Regions from separate parts of the Streptomyces sp. NPDC052236 genome, predicted to be linked through region 1. Evidence: riboswitches for the same ligand, from Rfam matches in the RefSeq annotation. Region 1 holds a riboswitch; each other region holds the start of a gene.
The links. A riboswitch is a leader RNA that binds a small molecule or an ion and turns the genes downstream of it on or off. The one in region 1 is predicted to bind thiamine pyrophosphate.
Positions count from the first base shown of each region.

Region 2: it holds a riboswitch for thiamine pyrophosphate, as region 1 does, so the genes downstream of both, ACIHCQ_RS12065 (thiamine ABC transporter substrate binding subunit) here and thiO (glycine oxidase ThiO) in region 1, are expected to answer to the same signal.
Region 3: it holds a riboswitch for thiamine pyrophosphate, as region 1 does, so the genes downstream of both, thiC (phosphomethylpyrimidine synthase ThiC) here and thiO (glycine oxidase ThiO) in region 1, are expected to answer to the same signal.

Region 1 covers NZ_JBIUBL010000031.1:46,082-56,380, forward strand. Annotated here, with positions in the region: gene ACIHCQ_RS36805 (hypothetical protein) at 1-820, opposite strand, end outside; gene metF (methylenetetrahydrofolate reductase [NAD(P)H]) at 872-1,789, opposite strand; gene thiE (thiamine phosphate synthase) at 1,902-2,591, opposite strand; gene ACIHCQ_RS36820 (Rv2175c family DNA-binding protein) at 2,751-3,116, opposite strand; gene ACIHCQ_RS36825 (NAD(P)/FAD-dependent oxidoreductase) at 3,160-4,416, opposite strand; TPP riboswitch at 4,479-4,591, shown strand; gene thiO (glycine oxidase ThiO) at 4,589-5,821, shown strand; gene thiS (sulfur carrier protein ThiS) at 5,818-6,027, shown strand; gene ACIHCQ_RS36840 (thiazole synthase) at 6,033-6,827, shown strand; gene pknB (Stk1 family PASTA domain-containing Ser/Thr kinase) at 7,062-9,020, shown strand; gene ACIHCQ_RS36850 (deoxyribonuclease IV) at 9,026-9,883, shown strand; gene ACIHCQ_RS36855 (sulfite oxidase-like oxidoreductase) at 9,908-10,299, opposite strand, start outside.
Region 2 covers NZ_JBIUBL010000005.1:332,896-343,194, forward strand. Annotated here, with positions in the region: gene frr (ribosome recycling factor) at 1-290, shown strand, start outside; gene ACIHCQ_RS12055 (phosphatidate cytidylyltransferase) at 290-1,429, shown strand; gene rlmN (23S rRNA (adenine(2503)-C(2))-methyltransferase RlmN) at 1,587-2,699, shown strand; TPP riboswitch at 2,721-2,826, shown strand; gene ACIHCQ_RS12065 (thiamine ABC transporter substrate binding subunit) at 2,896-3,999, shown strand; gene ACIHCQ_RS12070 (ABC transporter permease) at 4,038-5,654, shown strand; gene ACIHCQ_RS12075 (ABC transporter ATP-binding protein) at 5,654-6,694, shown strand; gene ACIHCQ_RS12080 (hypothetical protein) at 6,700-7,638, opposite strand; gene ACIHCQ_RS12085 (LOG family protein) at 7,739-8,860, opposite strand; gene ACIHCQ_RS12090 (hypothetical protein) at 9,130-10,281, opposite strand; gene ACIHCQ_RS12095 (ABC transporter ATP-binding protein) at 10,263-10,299, opposite strand, start outside.
Region 3 covers NZ_JBIUBL010000001.1:634,767-645,065, reverse strand. Annotated here, with positions in the region: gene ACIHCQ_RS03075 (cytochrome ubiquinol oxidase subunit I) at 1-982, opposite strand, end outside; gene hisC (histidinol-phosphate transaminase) at 1,235-2,314, opposite strand; gene ACIHCQ_RS03065 (LacI family DNA-binding transcriptional regulator) at 2,769-3,899, shown strand; gene ACIHCQ_RS03060 (metallophosphoesterase) at 4,068-5,246, shown strand; gene ACIHCQ_RS03055 (hypothetical protein) at 5,395-6,222, shown strand; gene thiC (phosphomethylpyrimidine synthase ThiC) at 6,277-8,115, opposite strand; TPP riboswitch at 8,108-8,249, opposite strand; gene ACIHCQ_RS03045 (YibE/F family protein) at 8,321-9,703, shown strand; gene ACIHCQ_RS03040 (SsgA family sporulation/cell division regulator) at 9,707-10,168, opposite strand; gene ACIHCQ_RS03035 (IclR family transcriptional regulator) at 10,290-10,299, opposite strand, start outside.

The DNA of each region.
Region 1 (10,299 bases):
TCTGCTGATCCTCCTCGCGCGGCTGCGGCACCCAGACGCCCCCGGGCGGCGTCTCGCTGTACTGCTGCTGGGCGTAGGGGTCGGCGTACTGCTGTTGCTGCTGGCCGCCGAAGCTGTCGTACGTCTCGTAGGTGTCGTACTGCTGGCCGCCCACGTACGGGTCGGAGTAGGCGGCGTACTGCTGCTGGCCCGTGCCGTAGTCGTACTGCCCGCCGTAGCTGTCCTGGCCCGACGGCTGCTGACCGTAGCCGGAGCCGGAGCCGGGGTAGGCGTCGTAACCGCTGTCGTACGTGGCGTAGTTCTGGCTCTGGTCCTGCTGTTGGTCCTGGTGCCGGTCCTGGTCCTGGGCGGCCTGCTGCTGAGCCTCGTACGCCGCGTCGCTGTACACGCCGTACTGCCCCGTGTCGTCCGGCAGCGGCTGCGGCTCGTAGACCGCGCGCGACTCCAGTTCCGGCTCCGGGACGGCGACGGCTTCGTAGGCGAGGTCGGAGACCTCCAGCGTGGGCTCTCGGGAGGCTCCCTGGTCCCGCCGGCCTGTGGACTTGCGCCGTCGGCTCGCCCCCGGGCTGCCGCCGAGCGCCCAGCCGGTGGAGAAGCCGCGCCGGAAGGAGAGCGTGACGTAGGTCTGGCCGACCGCGAAGGCGATGGCGCCGAACGCGATCACCGGGACCGAGGGCACCAGTACGCCGACAACCACCCCGAGGAAGCCCGCGAAGGCGAGCAGTCGCCAGCGCAGCCGGGCCTTGTACTGCAGCAGCACCTCACCGAGCAGCCATAGCGCGACAACGCCGAACGCGAGATAGAGGACCGTCCAGCCCATGCCCGCCCCCCTCCTGCGGCCGCCGCCCCTGTTCGGAGCGGGTACGACCGATCACGACTGCTCGTGCAGTCCGAGATTCTCGTAGATCTCAAGCGTCGCGGTGGAGTTGTTGAGTGTAATGAAGTGCAGTCCGGGGACACCCTCGGAGAGCAGCCCCGCGCAGAACTCCGTCGCGAACTCGATGCCAATGGAGCGTACAGCGGCGGGATCGTCCTTGACGGTGAGGATCCTCTCTTTCAGCGCGGACGGCAGCGAGGCATTGCTGAGCTGCGCGAATCGTTCGAGCTGCTTCACGTTGGTGACCGGCATGATTTCCGGGATGATCGGGGTCTCGCAGCCCGCGGCCTCGACCCGGTCGCGCAGCCGCAGATAGTCCTCGGGCTGGAAGAACATCTGCGTGATCGCGTAGTCGGCGCCCGCCCGGCACTTGTCCACGAAGTGGCGGATGTCGGTGTCCCAGTCCGCCGAGCGCGGGTGCATCTCGGGGAAGGCGGCGACGCCGACGCAGAAGTCCCCGGACTCCTTGATCAGCCGCACCAGCTCGGCGGCGTACCGCACACCCTTGGGGTGCTTGATCCACTCGCCCATCGGGTCGCCGGGCGGGTCGCCCCGGACGGCGAGGATGTTGCGGATCCCGGCATCGGCGTACTGCCCGATCATGTTGCGCAGTTCGGCGATGGAGTGGTTCACCGCAGTGAGGTGCGCGACGGGGGTGAGGGTGGTGTCGGCGGCGATCCGCTCGGTCGCCTTGACGGTGCCCGCGCGCGTCGAACCGCCCGCGCCGTAGGTCACGGACACAAAGCTGGGACCGACCGCTTCGACTCTGCGCAGCGCGTTCCAGAGGTTGCGCTCGCCCTTCTCGGTCTTGGGCGCCCAGAACTCGAAGGAGTACGACGATTTGCCGGTCGCAAGCAGTTCGCGCACCGTTCGTGCGCGATCTGTCCTGGTAGAAGCTGTTCCGGAGGCCATACGGGCAGGTTAACCACGGCTCGGCGGTCACCCAACCGAACAGTAGAGAAATGCCTGATTTATCCGATTGCCGTCCACCCCTCGGACACTTTTCGGACAGCTATGTGGACGCTTATGCGGACACCTGTGCGGCGCGTATCCGCTTGGCCAGTGCCGCCGTCGCCTCGGCCGGGTCGTCGGCCTCGGTGATCGCCCGTACGACGACGATCCTGCGCGCGCCCGCCTCCAGCACCTCGTCGAGATTGCCGGCGTCGATGCCGCCGATCGCGAACCACGGCCGCTCGGTGCCCAGCGCGGCGGCGTACCGCACGAGGCCGAGCCCCGGTGCGTACCGCCCGGGCTTGGTCGGGGTGGGCCAGCAGGGGCCCGTACAGAAGTAGTCCACGCCGGGTTCCACGGCGGCGGCGTCGACCTCGGACTCGGCGTGGGTGGAGCGGCCGATCAGCACGTGGTCGCCGAGGATCGCGCGGGCGGCGGGGACCGGCAGATCGCCCTGTCCCAGATGCAGCACGGCGGAGCCTATGGCGTGTGCCACATCGGCGCGGTCGTTCACGGCGAGCAGCTTGCCGTGGCGGCGGCAGGCGTCGGCGAAGATCTGGAGGTGCTCCAGCTCCTCGGCCGCCTCCATGCCCTTGTCGCGCAGCTGCACGATGTCGACCCCGGAGGTGAGCACGGCGTCGAGGAACTCGGCGAGGTCACCCTCCTCCTTCCGGGCGTCCGTGCACAGATAGAGCCGGGCGTCGGACAGCGGCGTACGAGGCGTACGAGGCGTACGAACCGTGGGCATGGCTACCGCGGGCATGGCTGGTCCCCCCGTTGGGTCGGCTGAGTCGGCGGTGGACGGGCGGCGGCTGCACACCTCCGCCCGCACCACCGCGTGTGGGTGCCATTGCCGTCCTGCCACCCTGACGGCCCCGACGTCGCGGCGTCAGGGTGGCAGGACGGCCAGGACAGCAAGGCGTCAGACAGCGAGGGCCTGAGCCCGACGCTTCACCTCCGTGCCGCGGTTCTCGCTGAGCGCCTGCGCGGGCGTGCCCGGCAGGGACGGGTCGGAGGTGAAGAGCCACTCAAGCATCTCTTCGTCGGTGAAGCCGTCGTCCCTCAGGAGGGTCAGGGTCCCGGCGAGACCCTTGACCACCTTGTCGCCGTCGATGAAGGCGGCAGGCACCTGAAGCGCCCGGTTCGCACCGCGGCGTACGGCGATCAGCTGGCCTTCCTTGACCAACTGCCGTACGCGTGTCACCTCGACACCGAGCATTTCCGCGATGTCGGGAAGGTGGAGCCAGGCGGGTACGAGAGCATCGATTTTTGCGTCAATCTCGGTCACAGGACAAGCGTGCCATCCCGGACTGACAGTGGATAGCCGGACCCTAGTCGGCTGCCTCCTTCAGAGGCACCGACGGGTCGGCCGCACGCACCGGATCGAGCCGCGCTCCGGACACGATGAGTTTGCGCCCCTGCGTCAGATCACGGGCCCTGCCGACGGCGAGCAGCGCCACCAGCGCGCCCTGGCGCAGCCACAGCACCGACCAGGAGGCACCCGCCGGATCACCCCGCCACATCAGCGTGTCGGCGGCCGGGTGATGCCCGGCGTACTGGACGAAGCGGCCGAACTGCTCGGACCAGAAGTACGGAACCGGGTCGTAGACCGCCGGCACCTCGGGCAGCCCGCCGCCCGGCAGGCTGCCGATGATGTTGGCGGCGACCGTACGCGGCCCCTGGAGGGCGTTGTCCCAGTGGTGCACGAGCAGCCGCTCGCCGTAGCGGCCGGACGGGAAGGAGGCGCAGTCCCCGACGGCGTACACATCGGGCAGTGAGGTGCGCAGATACTCGTCGGCGGTGATTGCGCCGTCCGGGCCGAGCGCGATACCGGAGCCGGAGCCGGCCAGCCAGGCGGTGGCGGGCCGGGCGCCGATGCCGACGACGACGGCGCCCGCCGGGAGCTGCCTGCCGTCCGCGAGGATTACCGTCCCCGGTTCGACGGCCGCCACGCGCGCGTGGGTGAGCAGTTCCACACCGTACTCCGCGTACCAGTCGGCCATCGGGGCGGCGACCTCGGCGGGCAGGGCCCCGGTCAAGGGCCGCCCGGCGGCCTCGACAACGGTGACCGTGCGGCCCGCCTCGCGGGCGGCCGTGGCGAACTCCGCGCCGATCCAGCCTGCGCCGACGACCACGATGTCGTGGTGCGCGGCGAGGACGGGGCGCAGCCGCGCGGCGTCATCGAGCGTCCGCAGCAGATGGACGCCGGGGACGCCCTCGGCGTCCGGGAGCCTGACCGGCTCCGCGCCGGTGGCGAGGACCAGGATGTCGTACGGCACCGGGCCCGCCTCGGTGTCCAGTTCGTGCGCGTCGGCGCGTACGCCGGTCACCTCGCAGCCCAGCCGCAGTTCGACGCCGAGCGCCTCGAAGTCGACGTCGAAGGCCGAGCCCTCCGCCGTGCCGAGCAGGATCGCCTTGGAGAGCGGGGGCCTGTCGTAGGGCTGGTGCGGTTCGGCGCCGATGAGGGTGACGGGGCCGGTGAAACCCTGTTCCCGCAGGGCCACGGCGGTCTGCACACCCGCCATGCCCGCGCCGACGACGACCACGCGCTGCCGATGGGCTGCCTGTGCTGTCCGCTGCTCGCTCACCCGGCAACCTTAGTTGCCGGTCCCTTACTCCGCGTTGAGGCCTGGGGTTAGGGTGGCGACCGTAAGGCACTCGCGGGAGTCCGGACGCACCGGGCTGAGAGGGAGGCTGGACGGCCTCCGACCGTACGAACCTGATCCGGGTCATGCCGGCGAAGGGAGGGGCTGGACGCCCATGTCTCGTACTTCAGACGTCCTCATTGTCGGGGGCGGCATCATCGGCCTGGTCACGGCCTGGCGCACGGCGCAGCGCGGGCTGAGCGTCGCCGTCGCCGATCCGGCGCCGGGCGGCGGGGCCGCGCAGGTCGCGGCGGGCATGCTCGCCGCCGTCACCGAGCTCCACTACGGCGAGCAGACGCTGCTCCGCCTCAATCTGGAGTCCGCGCGGCGCTACCCCGCGTTCGTCGCCGAGCTGGAGGAGGCGAGCGGACAGTCCGTCGGCTACCGCGCGTGCGGCACGCTCGCCGTGGCACTCGACGCGGACGACCGCGCGCACCTGCGTGAACTGCACACCCTGCAACGCCAGTCGGGCCTGGAGTCGGAGTGGCTCACGGGGCGTGAATGCCGCCGCCTGGAGCCGATGCTCGCGCCCGGCGTGCGCGGGGGCCTGCGGGTGGACGGCGACCACCAGGTCGATCCGCGGCTGCTGGCCGCGGCGCTGGTGACGGCCTGTGAGCGGGCCGGGGTGGTGTTCCACCGCGGCTGGGTGGAGCGGCTTTCGGTGGTACGGGGGCGGGCGGCCGGGGTCGTACTGGCGGCGGGCGCCCAGGGCGCGGGCCAGGGGGCGGGCCCGGGGGACGAACTCGCGGCGGAACAGGTGGTGCTGGCGGGCGGCTCCCTGAGCGGCAGGCTCGGCGGCGTACCGGCGGACGTACTTCCTCCGGTACGGCCGGTGAAGGGCCAGGTCCTGCGGCTGACCGTGCCGGCTCCGTACGCGCCCTTCCTCTCCAGGACCGTGCGTGCGGTGGTGCGCGGCAGCCACGTCTATCTGGTGCCGCGCGAGAGCGGCGAGCTGGTCGTGGGCGCGACCAGCGAGGAGCTCGGCTGGGACACCACTGTGACGGCGGGCGGGGTGTACGAGCTGCTGCGCGACGCGCACGAGCTGGTGCCCGGCATCACCGAGCTGCCGCTCACCGAGACGCGCGCCGGGCTGCGGCCCTGCTCGCCCGACAACGCGCCGCTGCTGGGGCCGACCGCGCTGCCGGGGCTGCATCTGGCGACGGGGCACCACCGCAATGGGGTGCTGCTCACGCCGGTGACCGGGGATGTGCTGGCGACTGTGCTGGCCGGTGGCGACGTGCCGGAGGAGGCGCGTCCCTTCACTCCTCGCCGCTTCTCTGCCGGGTCCGTCGTGCCTGCCGGGTCCGTGCCTGCCTCGCCTGCCGCGACTCAGGAGCAGTTCGTATGAACGTCCTGAACGTCTCCGTCAACGGCGAGACGCGAGAGCTCGCCACCGGCACCACCCTGGACGCCCTGGTCGCGGCCCTGACCGCCGCCTCGTCCGGTGTCGCCGCCGCCGTCAACGAGGCGGTCGTCCCGCGCGGCGAGTGGGCCCGTACGCGCCTCGGCGACGGCGATCGCGTCGAAATCCTCACCGCTGTGCAGGGAGGCTGATCACCATGGCCGACGACCGTCTCACCATCGGCTCCACGACGTTCAACTCCCGCCTGATCATGGGTACAGGCGGGGCGCCCAGCCTCGACGTACTCGAACGCTCCCTCGTCGCGAGCGGCACCGAACTCACCACCGTCGCGATGCGCCGCGTCGACCCGACCGTGCGGGGCTCCGTCCTGTCCGTCCTGGAGAAGCTCGGTATCCGTGTGCTGCCCAATACGGCGGGGTGCTTCACGGCGGGCGAGGCCGTGCTGACCGCCCGGCTGGCGCGGGAGGCGCTCTCCACGCAGTGGATCAAGCTGGAGGTCATCGCGGACGAGCGCACGCTGCTGCCCGATCCGATCGAGCTGCTGGACGCGGCGGAGACGCTGGTGGACGACGGCTTCACGGTCCTGCCGTACACGAATGACGACCCGGTGCTCGCCCGGAAACTGGAGGACGTGGGCTGCGCGGCGATCATGCCGCTGGGCTCGCCGATCGGCTCCGGCCTGGGCATCCGTAATCCGCACAACTTTCAGCTGATCGTCGAGCACGCGCGCGTGCCGGTGATTCTGGACGCGGGCGCGGGCACGGCGTCCGACGCGGCGCTGGCGATGGAGCTGGGCTGTGCGGCGGTGATGCTGGCGTCGGCGGTGACGCGCGCGCAGGAGCCGGTGCTGATGGCGGAGGCGATGCGGCACGGGGTCGAGGCGGGGCGGCTGGCGTACCGGGCGGGGCGGATTCCGCGGCGGCACTTCGCGGAGGCGTCGTCGCCGGTGGGGGGGCGGGCGGTGCTGGATGCGGAGCGGCCGGCGTTCTGAGGCGGTCGGCCGCGCCTGGGCCTGTCGGGCGGGGCCGCTGCGCGGGGCCTGTTCCCCACCCCGCCTCACCTCGAACTGGGGCTCCGCCCCAGACCCCGTACGCCCTTCGGGCGTGTCCTCAATCGCCGGACGGGCTCTATTCACGTCACAGGTCCGCCTCAGTACCGCTGCGGTCCAGACCCGACCCCACCCGGCCATCTACCCCTCTCCGCCCCTGCTCGTACAATCACCGGCGTGGATACGACCCTCAAGGACCCCCTCGTCGGGCACGTGCTCGACGGCCGCTACCGCGTCGACGCGCGCATCGCCGTCGGCGGTATGGCCACGGTCTACCGGGCCGTCGACACCCGACTCGACCGGGTGCTCGCCCTCAAGGTGATGCACCCCGCCCTCGCCGCCGACGCCTCCTTCGTGGAGCGGTTCATCCGCGAGGCCAAATCCGTGGCGCACCTCGCGCACCCCAACGTCGTAGGGGTCTTCGACCAGGGCGCCGAGGGCGCGTACGTCTACCTGGCGATGGAGTACGTCGCTGGCTGCACCCTGCGCGACGTACTGCGCGAGCGCGGCGCGCTCCAGCCGCGGGCCGTGTTCGACATCCTGGAACCCGTGCTCGCCGCGCTCGGCGCCGCGCACCGGGCCGGGTTCGTGCACCGGGACATGAAGCCGGAGAACGTGCTGATCGGGGACGACGGCCGGGTCAAGGTCGCCGACTTCGGTCTCGTACGGACCGTCGGCTCGGTCACCAACACCACCGGGACCGTGCTCGGCACCGTCTCCTACCTCGCGCCCGAGCAGATCGAATACGGCACGGCCGACACCCGCGCCGATGTGTACGCGTGCGGGGTCGTCCTCTACGAGATGCTGACGGGCGCCAAGCCGCATGCCGGCGACAACCCCGCCCAGGTGCTCTTCCAGCACCTGAACGAGGACGTACCGGCCCCTTCCGCTCTGGTCCCCGGGCTCGCCGTCGAGCTCGACGAGCTGGTGGCGAGCGCCACCGCCCGTAACCCCGAGGTCCGCCCGTTCGACGCGGTGGCGCTGCTCGCGCAGGTCCGCGAGGCCCGGGCGGCGCTCGGTGACGAGCAGCTGGATCTGGTACCGCCGCAGGCACGTACGGACGCCGAGGACAGGACGGACGGAAAGCACGGGGCGGACGGGACTGACGGGACCGACAGGGCACCCGCCGACGAGGACCGTACGGATGTGATCCCGCGGATCCTCCCCCGCGAGGAGCCTGAGGTCCACCACACCGCCCGGCTCGCGATGCCGCCCGCCCCGGAACCGCAACAGCAGCCCTGGTTCGCCCGCCGACGCTCCATCGTCGCGCTGCTGGCCGCGGCGTTCCTGGTCATCGGCGTCGGTGCGGGCGTCTGGTATATCAACTCCGGTCAGTTCACCCGCGTACCCGCCCTGATCGGCACGACCGAATCGCAAGCCAGGCAGAAACTGAAGAGCGCCGGTCTTGATGTGAAGCAGGTCCGCCACGACTTCAGCGAGACGGTCGAGCGCGGCACGGTCATCGACACCGACCCCACGACCAACGCGCGGATCCGCGGCAATGGCTCGGTGACCATCGTCGTCTCGCTCGGCCCGGAGATCGTCAAGGTCCCCCAGGTCAAGGGCAAGCCGCAGGCCGAGGCCGAGCAGGAGCTGAAGAAGCTCGGGCTTGCGCCAGGGGTCGTCACCAAGGAATTCAGCGAAGAGGTCACGCAGGGGGCCGTGATCCGTACGAACCCGGCGGCCGGCACCGCCCGCAGCCCCGATTCCGCGGTCGCCCTCGTCGTCAGCCAGGGCGCGCCGATCGATGTCCCGGATGTCACCGGGGAGACCGTCGCGGAGGCCACCAGCAAGCTCGAAGGGGCCGGTTTCACGGTCAAGGTCGCCGCCGAGCAGATCAACTCGCCACAGGACGTGGGCTCCGTCGCCAGGCAGTCCGCGACCGAGGGCTCCCAGCTCGCCCGCGGCGAGACCATCACGCTGACCGTCTCCAAGGGCCCGCGCATGATCGAGGTGCCCGATGTCGTCGGTGACAACGTGGACGCCGCCAAGAAAGCCCTGGAGTCGGCGGGCTTCAAGGTGAAGGTGGAACGGAATTTCCCCTTCCTCGGAGATACGGTGGAGAGCCAGTCCGCCAAGGGCGGCTCCACGGCCGCCGAGGGCAGCACCATCACCATCAAGACCAAGGGGCTCTAGTCCTGATCCGCAACCCCGTCGGCAGCCACGTCCCCGTGGCCGGCGGCCTCGCCAGGACCGGCCTCGCCTACGCGCGTGAGCTGGCGGCGGAGACCGTCCAGGTCTTCGTCGCCAATCCGCGCGGCTGGGCGACGCCGATCGGCAACCCCGTGCAGGACGAACTGTTCCGCGCCGGTTGCGAGGCCGAAGGGATCACGGCGTACGTCCATGCCCCGTATCTGAACAACTTCGGCTCGCACACCGAGGAGACGGCCGAGAAGTCCGTGGCGTCCCTGCGCCACTCTCTGCGCAGGGGCCGGGAGATCGGCGCGCTGGGGGTGGTGGTGCACACCGGGTCGGCCACCGGCGGGCGCACCCGCGAGGTGGCTCTGGCGCAGGTGCGGGAGCGGATGCTGCCGCTGCTGGACGAGCTGACGCACGACGACGACCCGTTCCTGCTGCTGGAGTCGACGGCAGGCCAGGGCTACTCGCTCTGTTCGAGGATCTGGGACTTCGGGCCGTACTTCGAGGCCCTGGACGCACACCCGAAGCTGGGCGTGTGTCTGGACACCTGCCACGTCTTCGCGGCGGGGCATGATCTGGCGGGCCCGTACGGGGTGGCGCAGACCCTGGATCTGCTGGTGGACACGGTCGGCGAGGGACGGCTGAAGCTGATCCACGCCAACGACTCCAAAGACGTGGTCGGCGCACACAAGGACCGCCACGCGAACATTGGCTCGGGCCATATCGGCGAGGAGCCGTTCCGGGAGCTGATGCGCCACCCGGCGACCGAGGGCGTACCGCTGATCATCGAGACGCCGGGCGGCAAAGACGGGCACGCGGTGGATGTGGAGCGCCTGAAGAAGCTCCGCGAGAGCTGCTAGCTCTAAGCTGCTATCTGCTATCTGCTAGAGCTCCGGGCCGTCGCCGGGCTCCTCCTGGTAGGAGTAGCGCTGCTCCCGCCACGGGTCACCGAGATTGTGGTAGCCGCGCTCCTCCCAGAAACCACGGCGGTCGTCGATCATGTACTCCACGCCCCGGACCCATTTCGGTCCCTTCCAGGCGTACAGATGCGGTACGACCAGCCGCAGCGGAAAGCCGTGCTCGGCGGTGAGCAGCTCGGCGTCCTTGTGGGTGGCGAAGATCGTCCGCTCCGCGACGAAGTCGGAGAGCCGCAGATTGGCGCTGTATCCGTACTCCGCCCAGACCATGACATGGGTGACGTTCGGGGCGGGCGGCGCGAGCTCCACGATCGTGCGGGCGGGCACACCGCCCCATTCGGCCCCCAGCATGCTGAACT
Region 2 (10,299 bases), on a different contig from region 1:
ACCCGAGCAATGACGGCAATATCATCCGGGTGGTGTTCCCGGAGCTCACGCAGGACCGCCGCAAGGAGTACATCAAGGTCGCCAAGACCAAGGCCGAGGACTCCAAGATCTCGATCCGCGCCGTGCGCCGCAAGGCCAAGGAGAGCATCGACAAGATGATCAAGGACGGCGAGGTCGGCGAGGACGAGGGCCGCCGCGGCGAGAAGGAGCTCGACGACACCACCGCGAAATACGCCGCGCAGGTGGACGAGCTGCTCAAGCACAAGGAAGCCGAGCTGCTCGAGGTCTGATGAACGACTCTTCCTGGGGTGCCCCGCCGCGAGCCGGTTACGTCGGGGAACAGCTGCCTCCCGATCAGCGGGCCACCCCGGCGGGTCCGGCATATGATGAGCAGGACATACAGCACACTCGGCCCATGTCCGTCGTGCCGGGCGCCGCGCCGGGTTTTCCCGGCGCCGGCGGCGAGGCCGCGGGCAGAGCGGCCGACGGCCGTGCCGACGGTGACGACCGAGACCGGGGGGCTGCTCGGCTGAGCGGCCCCCTGTTCCGCGACGAGATGCCGCAGGAGCCCATGCCCACCCCGCCGCCGGCGGCACCCGAGCCGCCGAAGAAGAAGCGGGCCGGCCGTGATCTGCGGGCGGCCATAGGGGTGGGTCTCGGACTCGGCGCGATGCTGGCCGTGTCCCTCTTCATCGTCGAGGCCGTGTTCGTCGGCGTCGTCGCGGTCGCCGTGATGGTCGGCCTGTGGGAACTCACCTCGCGCCTCGAAGAACGCAAGCAGATCAAGGCGCCGCTGGTGCCGCTCGCCATCGGCGGCGCGGCGATGGTCGTGGCCGGTTATGTGAGCGGTGCGGACGGCGCGTTCGTCGCCATGGCGCTCACGGCGCTGGCGGTGCTCGCCTGGCGGATGACCGAACCGCCCGAGGGCTACCTGAGGGACGTCACGGCGGGCGTCTTCGCGGCCTTCTACGTGCCCTTCCTGGCGACGTTCGTCGTGATGATGCTCACCGCGGACGACGGTGCGCTGCGGGTGCTCATGTTCCTGGTACTCACCGTGGTCAGCGACACCGGCGCGTACGCCGTCGGCTGGCGGCTGGGCACGCACAAGCTCGCGCCGCGCATCAGCCCCGGGAAGACCCGCGAGGGCCTGGCGGGCGCGGTGGCGTTCGCCATGGCCGGGGGCGCGCTGTTCATGCAGTTCGTCATCGACGACGGCGTGTGGTGGCAGGGCCTCATCCTGGGCTTCGCGGTCGCGACCACCGCGACGCTCGGCGACCTGGGCGAGTCGATGATCAAGCGCGACCTCGGCATCAAGGACATGGGCACGCTGCTGCCGGGGCACGGCGGCATCATGGACCGGCTGGATTCGCTGCTGCCGACCGCTCCCGTGGTGTGGCTGTTGCTGGTGATCTTCGTGGGCAGCGGCTGACCGGAGGCGGTTACCCTGGAAGGGCTCGTCGCCGCTGAGCGACGGGCCTTTTCTGCTTCGCGCCTGCTGGGGTGACCCCAACAGGTCTCCTGGCTTCGGCATTGCCACTTTGCCGCTTGCCGATTGCCGCTCTGCCGCTTCTGAGGAGTTACCGCTGATGGCCCCCGCCCCGGGAGAACTGATTTTCGCCGCCCCCCGGGGAGCCAAGATGCCCCCACGGCACCTCGCCGACCTCACCCCCGCCGAGCGCAGGGACGCCGTCGCCGCGATCGGTGAGAAGCCGTTCCGCGCCAAGCAGCTCTCCCAGCACTACTTCGCGCGGTACGCCCACGACCCCGCGCAGTGGACCGACATCCCCGCCGCCGCGCGCGAGAAGCTCGCCGCGGAGCTGCTGCCGGACCTGATGACCGTCGTGCGGCACATCTCCTGCGACGACGACACCACCCGTAAGACCCTGTGGCGGCTGCACGACGGCACACTGGTCGAGTCCGTGCTGATGCGCTACCCGGACCGGGTGACGATGTGCATCTCCTCGCAGGCGGGCTGCGGAATGAACTGCCCCTTCTGCGCCACGGGACAGGCCGGCCTCGACCGCAATCTCTCCACCGCCGAGATCGTGCACCAGATAGTGGACGGCATGCGCGCCCTGCGCGACGGCGAGGTCCCGGGAGGACCCGCCCGCCTGTCCAACATCGTCTTCATGGGGATGGGCGAGCCGCTCGCCAACTACAAGCGGGTCGTCGGCTCCATCCACCGCCTGACCGACCCCGAGCCGGACGGCCTCGGCATCACGCAGCGCGGGATCACCGTCTCCACCGTCGGTCTGGTGCCCGCGATGCACCGCTTCGCCGACGAGGGCTTCAAGTGCCGCCTCGCCGTCTCGCTGCACGCGCCCGACGACGAGCTGCGCGACACCCTCGTCCCCGTCAACACGCGGTGGAAGGTACGGGAGGTGCTGGACGCCGCCTGGGAGTACGAGGCGAAGTCCGGCCGCCGGATCTCCATCGAGTACGCGCTCATCCGCGACATCAACGACCAGGCGTGGCGCGGCGATCTGCTGGGCCGCCTGCTCAAGGGCAAGCGGGTCCACGTCAACCTCATCCCGCTCAACCCGACGCCGGGATCGAAGTGGACGGCCTCGCGCCCCGAGGACGAGAAGGCCTTCGTGGAGGCCATCGCCGCGCACGGCGTGCCGGTCACCGTCCGCGACACCCGTGGCCAGGAGATCGACGGCGCATGCGGCCAGCTCGCCGCGACCGAGCAGCGGTAGTCTGAGCACGAAAGTCTGTATGTAATCCGACAGGGGAGCGCCACAGCGCTGAGAGTGCGACACCCGTCGCAGACCCTCTGAACCTTGCCCAGGTCATTCTGGGTAGGAAGTTCGGTCACCACTCAAGCTGTTGCGCCCTGCTCACTTCCTGTGAGCGGGGCCGCGTCTCTTCCTGGTCACTCCAGGAGGAATTTCAGTGAGCACCACCAAGAAGCTGGCGGTCACCGCCGTCGCCGCCGCGCTGGGCATATCCACGCTCGCCGCCTGCGGCGGGGAGTCCGAGGACTCCGCCGACACCGGTTCCAAGGCCAAGCCCACGTCCAAGACCGTGACGCTCGTCAGTCACGACTCCTTCGCCGCCTCCGCCGCCGTACTGAAGGAGTTCACCCGGCAGACCGGCTACACCGTCCAGGTGCTCAAGAGCGGCGACGCGGGCGCGGCTCTCAACAAGGAGATCCTCACCAAGGGCGCCCCGCAGGGCGATGTCTTCTTCGGCGTCGACAACACCCTGCTCTCGCGGGCGCTCGACAACGGCCTGTTCACGCCGTACGAGGCCAAGGGCCTGGACCGGGTCGCCGACGCGGCGCAGCTCGACAAGGACAAGCACCGGGTCACGCCCGTCGACACCGGTGACATCTGCGTCAACTACGACAAGAAGTACTTCGCCGACCGGAAGCTGGCTCCGCCGCAGTCCTTCGAGGACCTGGTGAAGCCCGCGTACAAGAACCTTCTGGTGACGGAGAACGCCGCGACCTCCTCGCCCGGCCTCGGCTTCCTGCTCGGCTCGGTCGGCAAGTACGGCGACGACGGCTGGCAGGACTACTGGAAGCAGCTGAAGGGCAACGGCGTCAAGGTCGTGGACGGCTGGGAGCAGGCGTACAACGAGGAGTTCTCCGGCTCCGCGGGCGGCAAGAAGACCAAGGGGGACCGGCCCCTGGTCGTCTCGTACGCGTCGAGCCCGCCCGTCGAGGTGCTCTACGCCGAGCCACAGCCGGCCGAGGCGCCCACGGGTGTCGCGACCGGCACCTGCTTCCGGCAGACCGAGTTCGCCGGCCTGCTCAAGGGCGCCAAGAACGAGGCGGGCGGCAAGGCGCTGCTGGACTTCCTGGTCTCCACGAAGTTCCAGGAGGACATGCCGCTGAAGATGTTCGTGAACCCGGTGGTCAAGGACGCGAAGCTGCCCGAGCTGTTCACCAAGCACGGCGTGGTGGTCGACAAGCCCGAGACCGTCGCTCCTGATGAGATCGCCAAGAACCGTGAGCAGTGGGTCCAGTCGTGGTCCTCGCTCGTACTGAAGTAACCACCTCGCTGCGCGGGAATGCGGCGCGGCTCGCGCTGATGGCCGGGCCCGTCGCGTTCTTCGCGGTCTTCTTCGCCTATCCCGTCGCCGCGATTGTCGGCCGTGGCCTGCGGATCGACGGAGTGTGGCAGTTCGGCCGGATCGGTGAGGTGCTCGGGCGCGCCGACATTCTGCGGGTGCTGTGGTTCACCACCTGGCAGGCGCTCGCCTCCACCGGGCTCACGCTGCTGATCGCGCTGCCCGGTGCGTACGTCTTCGCCCGCTTCGCCTTTCCCGGGAAGCGGCTCCTGCGGGCGGCGGTGACGGTTCCGTTCGTGCTGCCCACCGTCGTCGTCGGCACGGCGTTCCTGGCGCTGCTCGGGCGCGGCGGGCTGCTCGACCAGGCGTGGGGCGTGCGGCTGGACACCACCGTGTGGGCGATCCTGCTCGCGCACGTCTTCTTCAACTACGCCGTGGTCGTACGCACGGTGGGCGGCCTGTGGGCGCAGCTCGACCCGCGCCAGGAGGAGGCTGCCCGGGTGCTGGGCGCCGGGCGGTTCGCGGCATGGCGGCGGGTGACGCTGCCCGCCCTCACGCCCGCCGTGGCCGCCGCCGCGCTCATGGTGTTCCTCTTCACCTTCACCTCCTTCGGCGTCGTACAGATCCTCGGCGGACCCACCTACGCGACGCTGGAGGTGGAGATCTACCGTCAGACGGCACAGCTGCTGGACCTGCCCACGGCGGCCGTACTGACGCTGGTGCAGTTCGCCGCGGTGGGCGCGATCCTCGCCGTGCACGCGGCGACGGTACGGCGGCGGGAGACCGCGCTGAAGCTGGTGGACCCGGCGCGGACCGCGCACCGGCCGCGCGGCGCGGGGCAGTGGGCGCTGCTCGGCGGGGTGCTGGCCACCATTGTCCTGCTGATCCTGGCGCCCCTCGCCGTACTGGTCGAGCGGTCTCTCGACACGCCCGGCGGCCATGGCTTCGGCTACTACCGGGCGCTGATGACCAGCGATCCGAGCGGCGGCGTGTTCCTCGTACCGCCGATCGACGCCGTGTGGAACTCCCTCCAGTACGCGCTGGCCGCGACCGCCATCGCGCTGGCCGTCGGCGGGCTCGCGGCGGCGGCGCTGACGCGGCGCGCCGGGCGGCTGGTGCGCGGCTTCGACGCGCTGCTCATGCTGCCGCTCGGGGTGTCCGCCGTGACCGTCGGCTTCGGGTTTCTGATCACCCTCGACGAGCCGCCGCTGGACCTGCGGGCGTCGTGGATTCTGGTGCCGCTCGCGCAGGCGCTGGTCGGCGTTCCCTTCGTCGTACGCACGATGCTGCCGGTCCTGCGCGCGGTGGACGAACGGCTGCGCGAGGCGGCGGCGGTGCTCGGCGCGTCGCCGTGGCGGGTGTGGCGGGAGGTGGATCTGCCGCTGGTGCGGCGGGCGCTGCTGATCGCGGCGGGGTTCGCCTTCGCCGTGTCGCTGGGCGAGTTCGGGGCGACCGTCTTCATCGCCAGGCCGGACAATCCGACGCTGCCGGTGGCGGTGGCACGGCTGCTCGGGCGACCCGGCGAGCTCAACTACGGGCAGGCGATGGCGCTGTCCACGATTCTGATGGTGGTGTGCGCGGTGGCGCTGCTCCTGCTTGAACGCGTACGTGTGGACCGATCCTCGGGGGAGTTCTGATGGCTGCTTCGCTGCGACCGGCTTTGCTGCGGCTTGAGGGCGTGACCGTACGGTTCGGGGCGCGGGCGGCGCTCGACGCGGTGGATCTGGAGGTCGCCGAGCACGAGATCGTGTGCGTGCTGGGGCCCAGCGGCAGCGGCAAGTCCACGCTGCTGCGGATCGTCGCCGGGCTCCAGGACGCGGACGGCGGGCGGGTGCTGCTGTCCGGCGCCGACCAGGCGGGGGTGCCGGTGCACCGGCGCGGCGTGGGCCTGATGTTCCAGGACCAGCAGCTCTTCCCGCAGCGCGACGTCGGCGGCAATGTCGCCTTCGGGCTGCGGATGCACGGCAAGGGGCGGGCGGAACAGGCGCGCCGCGTCGGCGAGTTGCTGGAGCTGGTCGGGCTTCCGGCGGCGCAGCGGCGGGCCGTGGCCTCGCTGTCCGGTGGGGAGCAGCAGCGGGTGGCACTGGCCAGGGCGCTCGCGCCGGAGCCGCGGCTGCTGATGCTGGACGAGCCGCTCGGCCAGCTGGACCGGGGGCTGCGGGAGCGGCTCGTGGTCGAACTGCGCGGACTGTTCGGGCGGTTGGGTACGACGGTGCTCGCGGTCACCCATGACCAGGGGGAGGCCTTCGCGCTCGCCGACCGTGTGGTGGTCATGCGGGAGGGTCGGATCGCGCAGGTGGGTACGCCGCTGGCGGTCTGGCAGCGGCCCGCGTCGGAGTTCGTGGCGCGCTTCCTGGGCTTCGACAATGTGGTGGCGGCGACGGTGAGCGGGTCGGCGGCGGACACCCCGTGGGGCAAGGTGCCGGTGCCTGACGGTTCGCCGCAGGGCGAGCGGAAGGTGCTGGTGAGGCCCGCGGGCGTACGGCTGGCGGACGCCTCGGAGGGGCTGCGCTGCACGGTGGCGGCGCGGACCTTCCGGGGCAGCCATGTCGCCGTAGGGCTGCGGCCTTTGGACGGGCCGCCGCTGGAGGCGGAGTGTTCGCTGCGGGACGCGCCGGAGGAGGGGGCGGAGGTGGGCGTGGTCTTCGCCGCGGAGGAGGTGGTGGTGCTCGACTGACCGACTCAGGGGAGTCGGGCGAGTTCCTCGGGGGTGACGGCGTCGGCCGGTTGGGAGTCGTCGTGCGGGTCCTTGTCGTCGTGGCTTTCCGACGCGCCGAACCAGGCCACCGCGACCGCTCCCGCCACCGCCAGTACGAAACCGAGCACCGCCATCCAGGCGAGGCCGGAGCGCGAGGCGTCGCCCAGCCACAGCACGCCGATCATGCCCGGCAGCACGGTCTCGCCGACCACCAGCGCCGCCGTGGCCCCGTTCACCGAACCGATCTGCAGGGCGACGGTGTGCAGATACATGCCGCCGATGCCCGCGACCAGGATCGCGTACAGCGCCGGGTCGGCGAGCAGCGTGCCGAGGTCGAAGGGGTCGACGCCGTTCAGTACGCGTACGCCGACACCCAGCGCGCCGAAGCCGAGGCCGGACAGCAGACCGGCCAGGATCGCGGCGCGCGCGCCCAGCAGACGTACGGCGACGGTGCCGCCGATCATCAGCAGCAGCGAGATCGCCAGCAGCCACCAGTGGGTGGCGATCGGGGTGTGGCCGCTGCCCTCCGGGCCCGCCGCCGAGGCCAGCAGCACCAGGGCGGAGCAGACGACGCCGATGGACGTCCACTCGGCGCGGGTCAGCCGGATCCCCAGCAGCCTGACGCTGAGCACCGCCGTGATCACCAGATTGGCGCTGATGACGGTCTGCGAGAGGAACAGCGGCAGCAGGCGCGCGGCGAGGGCGCCGAGCCCGAAGCCGACGAAGTCCAGGATCGTGCCGACGATGAACTCCCACGTCATCGCGGCTTTGGCGGTCGAGGACAGGTTCGGCCCGCCGTGCTGGGTGACACCGGACGCCGCTGCCTCCCGGCGGGCGGACTTGCGGGAGCCCACGGCTTGCAGCACCGACCCCGTGCCGTAACAGATCGAGGCCGCGACAGCGGTCAGTAGGCCGATCAGCACCTGGGGCTCCGTTCACGTGGGTCAGTTCGCGATGTCGTTCCGACGGACTGCCAGACGTGCGTTCGGCCCTGTGCGTTGCCTGTGTGCAGGGATTACGTCGCTACGTGTTGAGACCGGACAGCCGGCGCAGCGCGTCGGGGGCCTCGTCCACCGTGTCGACCAGCGCGATACGGGACTCCATCGGGCGGCCCGCCGCGAGGGACTGCAGCAGCGGCCAGGCGGGGAGCCGCTCCGTCCAGTGCGCGCGGTCGACGAGGACCATCGGGGTCGGCTCGCCACGGGACTCGTAGTAGTTCGGGGTCGCGTTGTCGAAGATCTCCTGGACGGTGCCGGCGGCCCCGGGCAGGAAGATCACTCCCGCGCGGCAGCGGGCCAGTAGACCGTCCTCGCGGACGGCGTTGGCGAAGTACTTGGCTATGTGTCCCGCGAAGGCGTTCGGCGGCTCGTGGCCGTAGAACCAGGTGGGGATGGCGACGGATTCGCCGCCGCCGGGCCAGCGCGACCGTATGTCGAAGGCGGCGGCTGCCCAGTCCGATACGGAGGGGACGAACGACGGGGTTTTGGCAAGGAGTTCGAGCGCCTCGTCCAGCATGTCATCGGGGTACGGGCCGGCGTACGCCCCGAGGTTTGCGGCCTCCATGGCGCCGGGCCCGCCGCCGGTCGCGACGGTGAACCCGGCCCGGCCGAGCGCCCGCCCGAGGCGGGCGGCACCGGCGTACGCGTCCGTGCCGCGGGCCATCGCGTGACCGCCCATCACGCCCACGACGCGGGCGCCGACGAGGAGTTCGTCCAAGGCGTCGGAGATCGCGTCGTCGTGGATCGAGCGGAGCATCGAGCTGAATATGTCGCCGTCGGCCTTGGTCCGCTGGAACCAGGCGTAGGCGAGGGCGTCCGGGGTGGCGTCGTAGCCGTCGGCGGCGAGGCCGTCGAAGAGCTCGTCGGGGGAGTAGAGCAGCCCGCGGTACGGGTCGAAGGGCACATCGGGCACCGGCGGGAAGACGAGCGCGCCGTCGGCACGGACCTTGGCGGCGGCGCCGGGCTCCATGGGGCAGCCGAGGAACACGGCGGTGGAGGTGTCGGCGGAGAGCAGCGCGAAGGTCCGGTGGGTGAGGTCGACGGACTGTACGCGGTACCCGACGAGGGAGCCGCGGGAGACGACGTCGTCGAACTCGTCGAGGGACTCGATCTCCCGGTCGGTGGGGCGGTGTTGTCCGAGGGGCATGGGGTCACGATAGGGGGTGGGGGCGGGGCGGGCGCGGGTGGGTGCGGGGCGCGGTCGCGTGCGGGGTGCGGTGGTGCGGGTGGCGCCTGCGGCGGGCTGTCCCCTACCCGCCCCTTCCCGAACTGGGGCTCCGCCCCAGACCTCCCCCTACGCCTAGCGGCGTGGGAGGTACCCCCAGTCCTCAATCGCCGGACGGGCTCTAAAGAGCCTCGCCGGCGATTGAGGCGCGGGGGTTCGGGGGCAGCGCCCCCGACAAGGGACGACAACCCTCACCCCGACAACGGCAGCGCCGCCAACGCCCCCACCACCCACCCCAGCGGCGCGAACACCGCCAGCAGGACCGCCGCGCGCAGTGTCACGGCCTCCCGGAGCGCCGCCTTCGGCGCGCCCAGGCGGTGCAGGGCCGCCGTCGTGTCGGCGCGGGACTGCCTCGCCTCCAGGGCCGCGGTGAGCAGCGTCCCCATGGCGCACGACACGACCAGAGTCGCGCCGAGGCCGGTCAGCGGGCCGAAGGGGCTCGGGCCCGAGCCGTACAGCGTCGTGGCCGTGGTCGCCGCCGCGGCCACCGCGCAGACCACGCCCAGCGGGCGGCCGATGCGGTGGGACTCCGCCATCAGGATGCGGCCCGCCAGCAGTCGCGTCGCCCCCGGGCGGGCCGACTGAAGCAGTCGGCCGCACAGTTGGGTGATTCCCGGGCCGACGAGCGCCAGGCCCAGTGCCGTGACCGTCCAGCCCGCGAGGACGCCCGCCGGGCTGCCCTCGAAGCGGACCGGGAGGGGCAGTGCCGCGAGCGGCGAGTGGGGGCCACCGGGGCCGCCCCGGCTCGCGTACGTCTCGACCGCCAGGCCCGCGGCGGTCAGCGCGACTCCCCACGGAAGCCACGTCTGTTCGCGCCCGGCAGACGGCGGCTCAGCATCCCCGCGCCGGCGCAGCGCCACCGCCGCGGCCGCGGTCGACGCCATCGGCGTCAGCGCGAGCAGCGTCAGCACCGCCGCGGGCGGCAGCCCCTGCCCCGCCGCGAGTAGCTCTGCCGCCCCGCCCCCGTGCGGCAACCCCAGGTCGCCCCGCAGATGGAGGAAGACGAGCAGCGCGAGCACGCTGCCCAGCGTCCCGGTGACAGCGGTGGACACCGCCGCCAGCAGGGCCAGGCGCACCGGGCCCAGGCCGACCGCCGACAGGCCCCGCCTCGGCCGGGTGCTCGGGTCCGTACGCGCCACCGCCACCGCGAAGTGCACCGCCGCGGCCAGCGGAATCAGGCACCAGAGCAGGCGCAGTCCGGCCGAGGAGTCGGTGGGATGGGCCAGCCCGTACGTCAGCGCGCAGAGCAGCAGAAAGCCCACCCCCGCCGACGCCACCGCCACCAGCAGCCGGCGCAGCAGGACCAGCGGGTGCGTACCGCGGGCTAGACGGAGAGCGAGCACTCGGCCCGGCCTTCCAGA
Region 3 (10,299 bases), on a different contig from region 1:
TGGGACGGTAGTCGCCGGGCCCGTACTTCTCCTGTTCGGCCTTGTTGATGTCGTTGATGCCGGGGACGTACGAGTGGAAGTCGTCGTTGGCCAGGAAGGACAGCAGTCCCGGCACCTCTACGGCGACCTTGTTGTGGCCGGCGTCGACATCTCCGTACGCGAAGAGCGAGAACGGAGCGGGCGCCTCCCCGTCCCACAGCGCCTCGGCGGCGGCCATCTTCATGGGCTGCTGCTTGTACATGATCTTGCCCAGCCGGTCACCGCTGACGACGATGAGCAGTCCGGCGATCACGACGGTGATCAGCCCGAGCCGCAGTGAGGTGCGCATCACCGGGATGTGCTTCTTGCGCGCCAGGTGGAACGCGGCGATGCCCACCATGAAGCCGCCGCCGACGAGGAAGGCGGCCGTGATGGTGTGGAAGAACTGGGCGAGGGCGGTGTTCTGGGTGAGCACTTGCCAGAAGTCGGTGAGCTCGGCCCGGCCGCGCTCCTTGTTGATCCGGTAGCCGACCGGATGCTGCATCCAGGAGTTGGCGGCCAGGATGAAGTACGCGGAGAGGATGGTGCCGATCGAGACCATCCAGATGCAGGCCAGATGGATCTTCTTCGGCAGCTTGTCCCAGCCGAAGATCCACAGCCCGATGAAGGTGGACTCGAAGAAGAACGCGATCAGCGCCTCAAAGGCGAGCGGCGCGCCGAAGACGTCACCGACGAAGCGCGAGTAGTCGGACCAGTTCATGCCGAACTGGAACTCCTGGACGATGCCGGTGACGACACCCATGGCTATGTTGATCAGGAAGAGCTTGCCCCAGAACTTCGTCGCCCTGAGGTACTTCTCGTTGGTCGTCCGTACCCAGGCGGTCTGGAGGCCGGCCGTGAGGGCGGCGAGCGAGATCGTCAGGGGAACGAAAAGGAAGTGGTAGACGGTGGTGATGCCGAACTGCCATCGCGCCAGGGTCTCCGGCGCCAGAGCCAGGTCCACGTCGTCTTCTCCTTACCTCGCCGTGGTCACGGCGGCGGTTTGCCCCCTCTCGCCCCACTGATCATGGGATGAAGCGGGCGGGCTTGTGAACGCGTTCACATTCACAAGCAATTATGACCCACACTCTTCCGGCCCTTGCGCCGGGGGTACTCCTTGCGTCGTTGCCCGTGCGCGGCTGCTTTTCGGCTGCCTCGGGCCGGGTCGTCGGCGCATCCCCAAACCTGCCGACGACCCGATCTGCGGTCCAGAGGACTAGAGATCCTTACGGAACGTCCCGGCCGTGTGCACGAAGAGGTCGTTGGCCTCGCACTCCCCGATGGTGACCCGCGCCCCCTCACCCGGGAACGGCCTGACCACGACACCCGCCGCCTCGCAGACCGCCGCGAATTCGAGTGTCCGCTCGCCCAGCCGCAGCCAGACGAAGTTCGCCTGCGTATCGGGCACCGTCCAGCCCTGCTTGCGCAGGGAGTCGCACACCCGCCCGCGCTCGGCGACCAGCGCGCCGACCCGGCCCAGCAGTGCGTCCTCGGCGCGCAGCGAGGCGACCGCCGCGTCCTGGGCCAGCTGCGAGACACCGAAGGGCAGCGCGGTCTTGCGCAGCGCGGCGGCCACCGGCTCATGGGCGATCGCGAAGCCCACCCGCAGCCCGGCCAGACCGTACGCCTTGGAGAAGGTGCGCAGCACGCACACGTTGGGGCGGTCGCGGTAGATCTCGATGCCGTCCGGCACATCGGCGTCGCGGACGAATTCGCGGTACGCCTCGTCCAGCACCACCAGCACATCGGCGGGCACCCGGCCCAGGAAGCGCTCCAGCTCGGCCCTGCGCACCGCCGTGCCGGTCGGGTTGTTGGGGTTGCAGACGAAGATCAGCCGCGTCCGGTCGGTGATCGCTTCGGCCATCGCGTCCAGGTCGTGTACGTCACCGGCGGTCAGCGGTACCTGCACCGACGTCGCGCCGCTGATCTGCGTGATGATCGGGTACGCCTCGAAGGACCGCCAGGCGTAGATGACCTCGTCTCCCGGGCCCGAGGTGGCCTGCAGCAGCGACTGGGCGACGCCCACCGAGCCGGTGCCGGTGGACAGATGCGTCAGAGGGACCCCGAAGCGGTCCGCGAGCTCGGCCATCAGGCCGGTGCAGGCCATGTCCGGGTAGCGGTTGAAGGCGTGGGCCCCCGCGATCACGCTCTCCATCACCCCGGGCAGCGGCGGGTACGGGTTCTCGTTGGACGACAGTTTGTACGCGACCGGGCCGCCGGTCGCCGCCGGCTTGCCCGGCTTGTAGGTGGGGATGCCGTCCAGCTCGGCGCGCAGTTTGGGGCTGGTCTCGCTCACCGCAGGTCCTCCTCGACCATCCGTACTCCATGCGTGTCGATATACATATCGACATATCCAGCGTTGTATCACGCGTTGTGCCGCGCGCTGTCACGTTTCCGTAGCCGGTACCGCTTCTCAACACCGCTCCTCGATACCGCTCACCTTATGAGGATTCCCCTTCCCTGCGTATGGGTGAGCGCCTGGAAGGGGAGGGAGCGCTCGCCGCCCGCAGCGCGCGCCCGTAGCTCACTCCGTGGCGCGCATCCCCCGTAGTGGTGAGTTGAGACCTCTTCGAAACATCAACCATTCGGCAGGCACATACGGCCCAACGCGCGGGACGTCGTGGCCGAAACCCACAACTTCCTCGATTTCCAATGGAGTTGTCCGGCACGGACCATGCAGAAACGTGCCTGTCAACGAGTGCATATGCGACCGGCCCAATCACCCGCCGGAGCCCTACTATCGGCTCGCCATGACAGCAGCAGGAAAGCACCAGGTGAGCCGGTCGGAGACCTCCCGCCGGGGCAACAGGCAGAGCCGGGCGGGCATCCGGGACGTGGCTGCCGCAGCCGGCGTCTCGATCACGACTGTCTCCGACGCACTCAACGGCAAGGGCCGGCTCCCGGACGCCACCCGCCGACATGTCCGCGAGGTCGCGGACCGGCTGGGCTACCGCCCATCCGCCGCGGCCCGCACGCTCCGTACCGGAAAGTCGGGCCTCATCGGCCTGACGGTGACGACGTACGGGGATGAACCTTTCACCTTCACCGAGTTCGCGTACTTCGCCGAAATGGCGAGAGCCGCGACCTCCGCCGCGCTCGCCCGCGGCTACGCACTCGTCATCCTGCCCGCCACCTCACGCCATGACGTCTGGTCGAACGTCGCCCTCGACGGCACCGTGGTCATCGACCCCTCCGACCACGACCCTGTCGTCACCGAACTCGTCCGCCAGGGGCTGCCCGTCGTCTCCGACGGCCGCCCGGCGGGCACGCTCCCCGTCACCGCCTGGGTCGACAACGACCACGAGGCCGCCGTACTCGCCCTGCTCGACCATCTCGCCGCCGCCGGCGCCCGCCGTATCGGCCTGCTCACCGGCACCACCACCGACACCTACACCCGCCTGTCCACCACCGCGTATCTCAACTGGTGCGAGCGCGTCGGCCAGAGCCCGGTCTACGAGTCCTACCCCGCCCACGATCCTTGCGCCGGAGCCGTCGCAGCCGACCGGCTGCTCGCCCGCCCCGACCGGCCCGACGCCGTCTACGGGCTCTTCGATCCCAACGGAACCGACCTTCTCGCCGCGGCCCGGCGATACGGCCTGCGCGTTCCCGAGGATCTGCTGCTCGTCTGCTGCAGCGAGTCGACCGTGTACGCCGCCACCGAGCCGCCGATCACCACGCTCTCGCTCAAACCGCGCCAGATCGGCACCGCGGTCGTGCAGCTCCTCATCGACGCCATCGAAGGAATCAACGAGGACCGGACCGTCGAGCAGGTGATACCCACCGAGCTGATCGTGCGGACGTCTTCGCAGCGCCGCCCGCCGCGGACGACGGTGAACGCCCCGCGATCTCCCTCGCCTTCTCCTCCCTCTTCTCCGGAGTAGACCTTCCCAAGTGGCCCAATTAGGGCGAAAAACCCGACGAACCAGGGGTGCGGACGGATTCACCACCCCTGGTGCGTCACAGAGCGCGGGCCGCATTCCTATGATGGGCGCACGACACCGCGGACCACTCCGACCAGGTTGGGCCGAGAGGTGAACGGCGGCGCGACGGTGGTGGAGGGGTCGATGACTCAGGGGGCCGGTCAAGGACCCGTGGTGCGGACGGCGACGTTGCGAGATTTCCGCGTACCGCCGTATGCCCAGGTTCCCGTTCAATCGCAGGACCAGGAGGTCCCGCAGGTCCTCCCGCAGGCCCTCCCGCAGGTCTCGCCACCGCCCCCGCAGGTCCCACAGACGCCTGTCCCGGCACCCTCCACCAACTCCGGCCATCCTGGCAACGCCGTCCCGGAGAGCGAGACTCCGGACGGCTACACCCCCACCGCACGCGACCTCCCGGTGATCACCCGCGGCGGGCCCGGCGACACCGTCCAAGTGCGGGCCGACCCCGCCGAGACGCCCGTGCCCGAGGGACCCGGCCCGCTCTATGTGGTCGGCGACGTCCACGGCTATCTCGACGAGCTCCTCGCCGCGCTCACCGCCCAGGGCCTCATCGACGCCGAAGGCCACTGGACCGCGGGCAACACCCGCCTCTGGTTCCTCGGCGACTTCACCGACCGCGGCCCCGACGGCATCGGCGTCATCGACCTCGTCATGCGGCTCTCCGCCGAGGCCGCAGCCGCCGGCGGCTACTGCAAGGCGCTGATGGGCAACCACGAACTGCTGCTGCTCGGCGCCAAACGGTTCGGCGACACACCGGTCAACTCCGGTGCGGGCACCGCCACCTTCCAGGCCGCCTGGCTGCTCAACGGCGGCCAGAAGACCGACATGGACCGCCTGCAGGAGGTCCACCTCCAGTGGATGGCGCGGCTCGACGCGGTGGTCGAGGAGGACGAGCATCTGCTGATGCACTCCGACACGACCGCCTACCTGGAGTACGGCGCCACCATCGACGACGTCAACGACACGGTGCACGAGATCGTCACCCGTAATGACGCCGACGAATGCTGGGACCTCTTCCGCAAACTGACCAGGCGCTTCGCCTTCCGCGACGAAGCCGGGTCCGACGCCGTACGCGAACTGCTCACCGCCTATGGCGGCCGACGCGTCGTGCACGGCCACAGCCCCATCCCGTATTTGCTGGGCGAAGTGGGCACCGAGGACGGCGAGGACGGCGCGCGCCCGGTCGTCGAAGGCCCGCATGTGTACGCCGACGGGCTCGCCATCGCCATGGATGGCGGTGTGACGATGGCCGGAAAACTGCTTGTGGTCGAACTGCCGTTGCATGACTGAGCCGATCCCGGGAAGGCGATTTCCGGAAACCCCCTGTCACCCCGCGCTGTAACAGCTCTACCATCGGCTTATCCGTAGCAGGCTCTCCTCCGTTTCTGCCCAACCGCCCGGTCAATGCGGGCAACCTGGCCCTACGGAGCATCGGGGGATGCACATGAACAGCGCTCCGCACCTGCTGACCGAGGATCGCGCCGAGTACGAGCGAATCCTCGATGACGCGCTGCGCAACGCCCATGACCGTCCGGATCTCGCCGCCGTGGGACAGCGCCTCAATTCCGCGCAACTGCGCACCATGGCCCTGAATGCGACGGCTCTGATAACCAGCGCCGCGTCGGCCGAGTACGAGAACTATGTGAAGGTCCGCGAGGAGCAACGGGCACCCACAGCCGACGCGTCCGTACGCAATTCCGTGCTGGCACCCGCGGTGGGCCAGGCCGGCGGCGATGACGGCGCCGGTTTCGCCGCCGTCATCGCCGTACTGGCACCGGTGCTCGCGGGCACGGCAGCGGCGATCTTTCTGCTGGTCGGCTACATCCTGAAGCTGCTCAACCCCACTCCCTCCTTCGCCGAGACCCTGCTCACCGCGGGCTGGTTCTTCGGTGCCGTCACGGCGGCCGGCATCCTGATCGCCGCGGTCGGGCTGCTGCTCACCGCCCTGCGCAACGGCGCGACCCAGGTTCCTGCCGAGGAGGCCGGGGGCGAGCCGGACGAGGTGGCCCGGGCCAAGGAGGCCTGGCGCCACGCGGTACTGGAGCGTGGCCTGCTGCCCTTCCTGCGGGCGGCGCTGGCCGATCCCAGCGCCGACCCGTCCTCCACCACACCGCCGCGCCATGTGAGCCGTATACCGAAGATCGGCTACAGCGGCCCGGACTACTCCAGCCCGAGCGACGGCTCAACGGCGGGCCAGCGACCCACCTTCACCAGCCCGGACTTCACAAGCCCGGACTTCGGCGGCCCCGAACACCAGCCGGAGTGAGCCGACCGGCCCGGGACTGTCCGGGTCAGCCGGGCTCAGTCCGGTCAGCCGGACTCAGTCCGCGATTGGCAGATAGACCCGGTTTCCCGCCGCGGCGAACTCCTTCGACTTCTCCTCCATGCCCGCTTCGATCTCCTCCTGCGAGCCGCCGTGCTGCCGCCGGATGTCTTGCGAGATCTTCATCGAACAGAATTTTGGACCGCACATCGAGCAGAAGTGCGCGGTCTTCGCCGGCTCGGCCGGGAGCGTCTCGTCGTGGAACTGCCGTGCCGTGTCCGGGTCGAGGGCCAGATTGAACTGGTCCTCCCACCGGAACTCAAATCGCGCGTCTGACAGCGCGTCGTCCCAGTCCTGCGCGCCCGCATGCCCCTTGGCCAGGTCCGCCGCATGCGCCGCGATCTTGTACGTGATGACGCCGGTCTTCACGTCGTCGCGGTCGGGCAGGCCCAAGTGCTCCTTGGGCGTGACGTAGCAGAGCATCGCAGTGCCCCACCAGGCGATCATCGCCGCCCCGATGCCGGAGGTGATGTGGTCATACGCCGGGGCCACGTCCGTGGTGAGCGGGCCGAGCGTATAGAAGGGGGCCTCCTCGCAGATTTCCTGCTGGAGGTCGATGTTCTCCTTGATCTTGTGCATCGGGACGTGACCGGGGCCTTCGATCATCGTCTGTACCTGAAAACGCTTGGCGATCGTGTTGAGTTCCCCCAGCGTGCGCAACTCCGCGAACTGCGCCTCGTCGTTGGCGTCCGCGATCGAGCCCGGCCGTAGGCCGTCGCCGAGGGAGTACGTCACGTCGTACGAGGCGAGGATCTCGCACAGCTCCTCGAAGTTCTCATACAGGAACGACTCCTTGTGGTGCGCCAGGCACCAGGCCGCCATGATCGAGCCGCCGCGCGAGACGATGCCGGTCTTGCGGCGGGCGGTCAGCGGGACGTACCGCAGCAGCACACCCGCGTGGACCGTCATGTAGTCGACGCCCTGCTCGGCCTGTTCGATGACCGTGTCCTTGTAGACGTCCCAGGTCAGCTCCTCGGCCCTGCCGTCGACCTTCTCCAGCGCCTGATAGAGCGGCACGGTGCCGATCGGCACGGGGGAGTTGCGCAGCACCCACTCGCGGGTGGTGTGGATATTGCGGCCGGTGGAGAGGTCCATGACCGTGTCCGCGCCCCACTTGGTGGCCCAGGTCATCTTGTCCACCTCCTCCTCGATGGAGGACGTGACCGCCGAGTTGCCGATGTTGGCATTGACCTTCACCAGGAACCGCTTGCCGATGATCATCGGCTCGATCTCGGGGTGGTTGACGTTGGCGGGCAGTACGGCCCGCCCGGCCGCGATCTCCTCGCGTACGACCTCGGGGGAGACGTTCTCGCGGATCGCGACGTACTCCATCTCCGGGGTGATCTCGCCCCGGCGGGCGTACGCGAGCTGCGTCACCGCCTGCCCCTCGCGCCCCCGGCGGGGCTGGCGCGGGCGGCCGGGGAAGACCGCGTCGAGATTGCGCAGCCCGCCGCGCGGCGAGGTGTGCTTGATCCCGTCGTCCTCGGGGCGGACCGGGCGGCCCGCGTACTCCTCGGTGTCGCCGCGGCCGATGACCCAGTTCTCCCGCAGCGGCGGCAGGCCGCGGCGGACATCGGTCTCGACGGTGGGGTCGGTGTACGGGCCGGACGTGTCGTACAGCGTCACGTCCTTGCCGTTGGTGAGGTGCACCAGTCGCACCGGCACCCGGAGGTCGGGGCGTGAGCCCTCGACGTACCCCTTGTGCCAGCCGATGGACTTCCCGCCAGATCCGCCAGATGCTCCAGATCCACCAGGTTCGCCTGATTGACCCGGTTCACCCAATTCGCGCTCTTCGAGCGGTTCGTGGGCAGGCGTGCGTGCGTCCGATACGGTCATGAGACCTACTCCCTACGCCGGCATTATCCGGTAACAGGTTCGGCGGTCGACGCAGCGGCTTCCGTACGTACATCTGTATGTACGGAGGTCAGCGCCCTCTCAGCCCGGTGCTCCGAGCTCCCGCGTGTGCAAAGGTGCCATTACGCTAGCGTCATTTCTGGCGCGCTGACCAGAGGGCCCCTCTCGTTCTTGCGATGATCGGTCGGTGACCTCATCGCAGCAGACGCCCGAGCCGCACGGCCATACGCACAGCCATGGGCCCGCCGCGCCCGTCTCCCAGCACCTTCGCAGGGTCATCGCGGCCGTGGTGATTCCGTTCGCCGCGGCGGTCGTCGTGGGCCTTCTCGTGCTCTGGCCGGGCGGCGCGCCCGGCCATGAGCGCACCGGTGTCGGTTTCGACCGGCAGACCGAGCAGGGCGAGGTGGTGAAGGTCGAGAAGGTCAACTGCAAGGACGTCAACGCGGCGCAGGTCCCGCCGACCGGCGACACGTCCACGCCCGAGGGCCGCGAGGCGGTCAACGCCCAGCAGGGCAGCTGCAAGAGGGCGACCATCGAGGTCACCAGCGGCAAGGAGAAGGGCCGTACCTTCACCGAGGTCATCCAGCCGGACGCGCCACGGCAGCTGGGCGAGGGCCAGGGCGTGGTGGTGGCGTACGCGCCCGATGCGCCCCGCGATCTCCAGTACTCCGTGACCGATGTGAACCGGAAGCTCCCCATGGCGCTGCTGGCCGGGATCTTCGCGCTGACGGTGGTGCTGGTGGGACGAATGCGCGGCCTGATGGCGCTGGTCGCGCTCGCCATCTCCTTCGCCGTACTGACCCTGTTCATCCTGCCCGCGATCCTGCAAGGCTCGAATCCGCTGGTCGTGGCGGTGATCGGGGCAAGCGCCATCATGCTGATCGCGCTCTACGCCTGCCATGGAATCACCGCGCGCACCTCGGTCGCGGTCCTCGGCACGCTGATCTCACTGCTGCTGATCGGGCTGCTCGGCTCGCTCTTCATCGGCTGGGCGAGCCTGACCGGCAACACCGACGACAACACGGGCCTGATCCACGGCCTGTATCCGGACATCGACATGAGCGGTCTGCTGCTGGCCGGTGTCATCATCGGCTCGCTCGGCGTACTCGACGATGTGACGGTGACCCAGACCTCGGCGGTCTGGGAGCTGCACCAGGCGGACCCGAGCATGGGGCCGCGCGCGCTTTACCGGGCCGCCATCCGGATCGGCCGCGACCATATCGCGTCCGTCGTCAATACCCTCGTACTGGCTTACGCGGGCGCGGCCTTGCCGTTGCTGCTGCTGTTCTCGATCGCGCAGAGCAGTGTGGGGTCGGTGGCCAACAGCGAGCTGGTGGCGGAGGAGATCGTACGGACGCTGGTCGGGTCGATCGGTCTGGTCGCCTCGGTGCCGGTGACGACGGCGCTCGCGGCGCTGGTGGTCTCCGCGGACCGCCCGGGAACCCCTGCAGCGGCGACGCTGGGAACATCCGGTCCGTCGCCCGCGTCTGCCGCGTCGCCCGGATCGCCACCCTCGCCGTCACCGTCACCGTCGCCGGTACGAGGCAGAGGCCGCCGCCGCAAGAAGTAGCGCTCAGCCGGCATTCTCCTCGGCCAGGATGCGCCCGAGCGCCTCCTCCAGACGCGAGTCGAAACGACCGTACGCGCTCTCCTGCCCCAGCGGCACAAGCTCGTCGGTGCGGTCGAGGAACACCAGCAGCGGCGCCGCGCTCGCCCTGAACAGCGCCCGTTCGCGGCCGACCTGAAGCGTGATGCCGACATCGGGCAGCCCCTCGGGCCCGGCAGGCGACGTAGGCGTGCTCGGCACGATCGGCGCGATGCGCACATCGCCCTCCCCGCTCGGCCGATGGATGCCGTCGAACAGCAACTCACGGCCGAAGACCCAGATCAGGGGCGGGTCGCCAGGCAGGTGGAAGGTCATCCGTACCGCGTAGGGCTCACCCGACTGGTACTGGATCTCCACCGGAACCAGGAAGGACAACTCCTCGGAGACGACGAAGCTCATCACGACCCCGGCCTTGACCGACTCTCGCATCATGTACCCCCAGTGAATGAAGCAGTGAAGGGAAATCCGCTCAAGACGGCCAGGAATGATCCCCATGACCCTCTTGACACCATCGTGGTGGAGCCGTTAGAGGATCACAAGGAGTGATTTTTCAGATACTG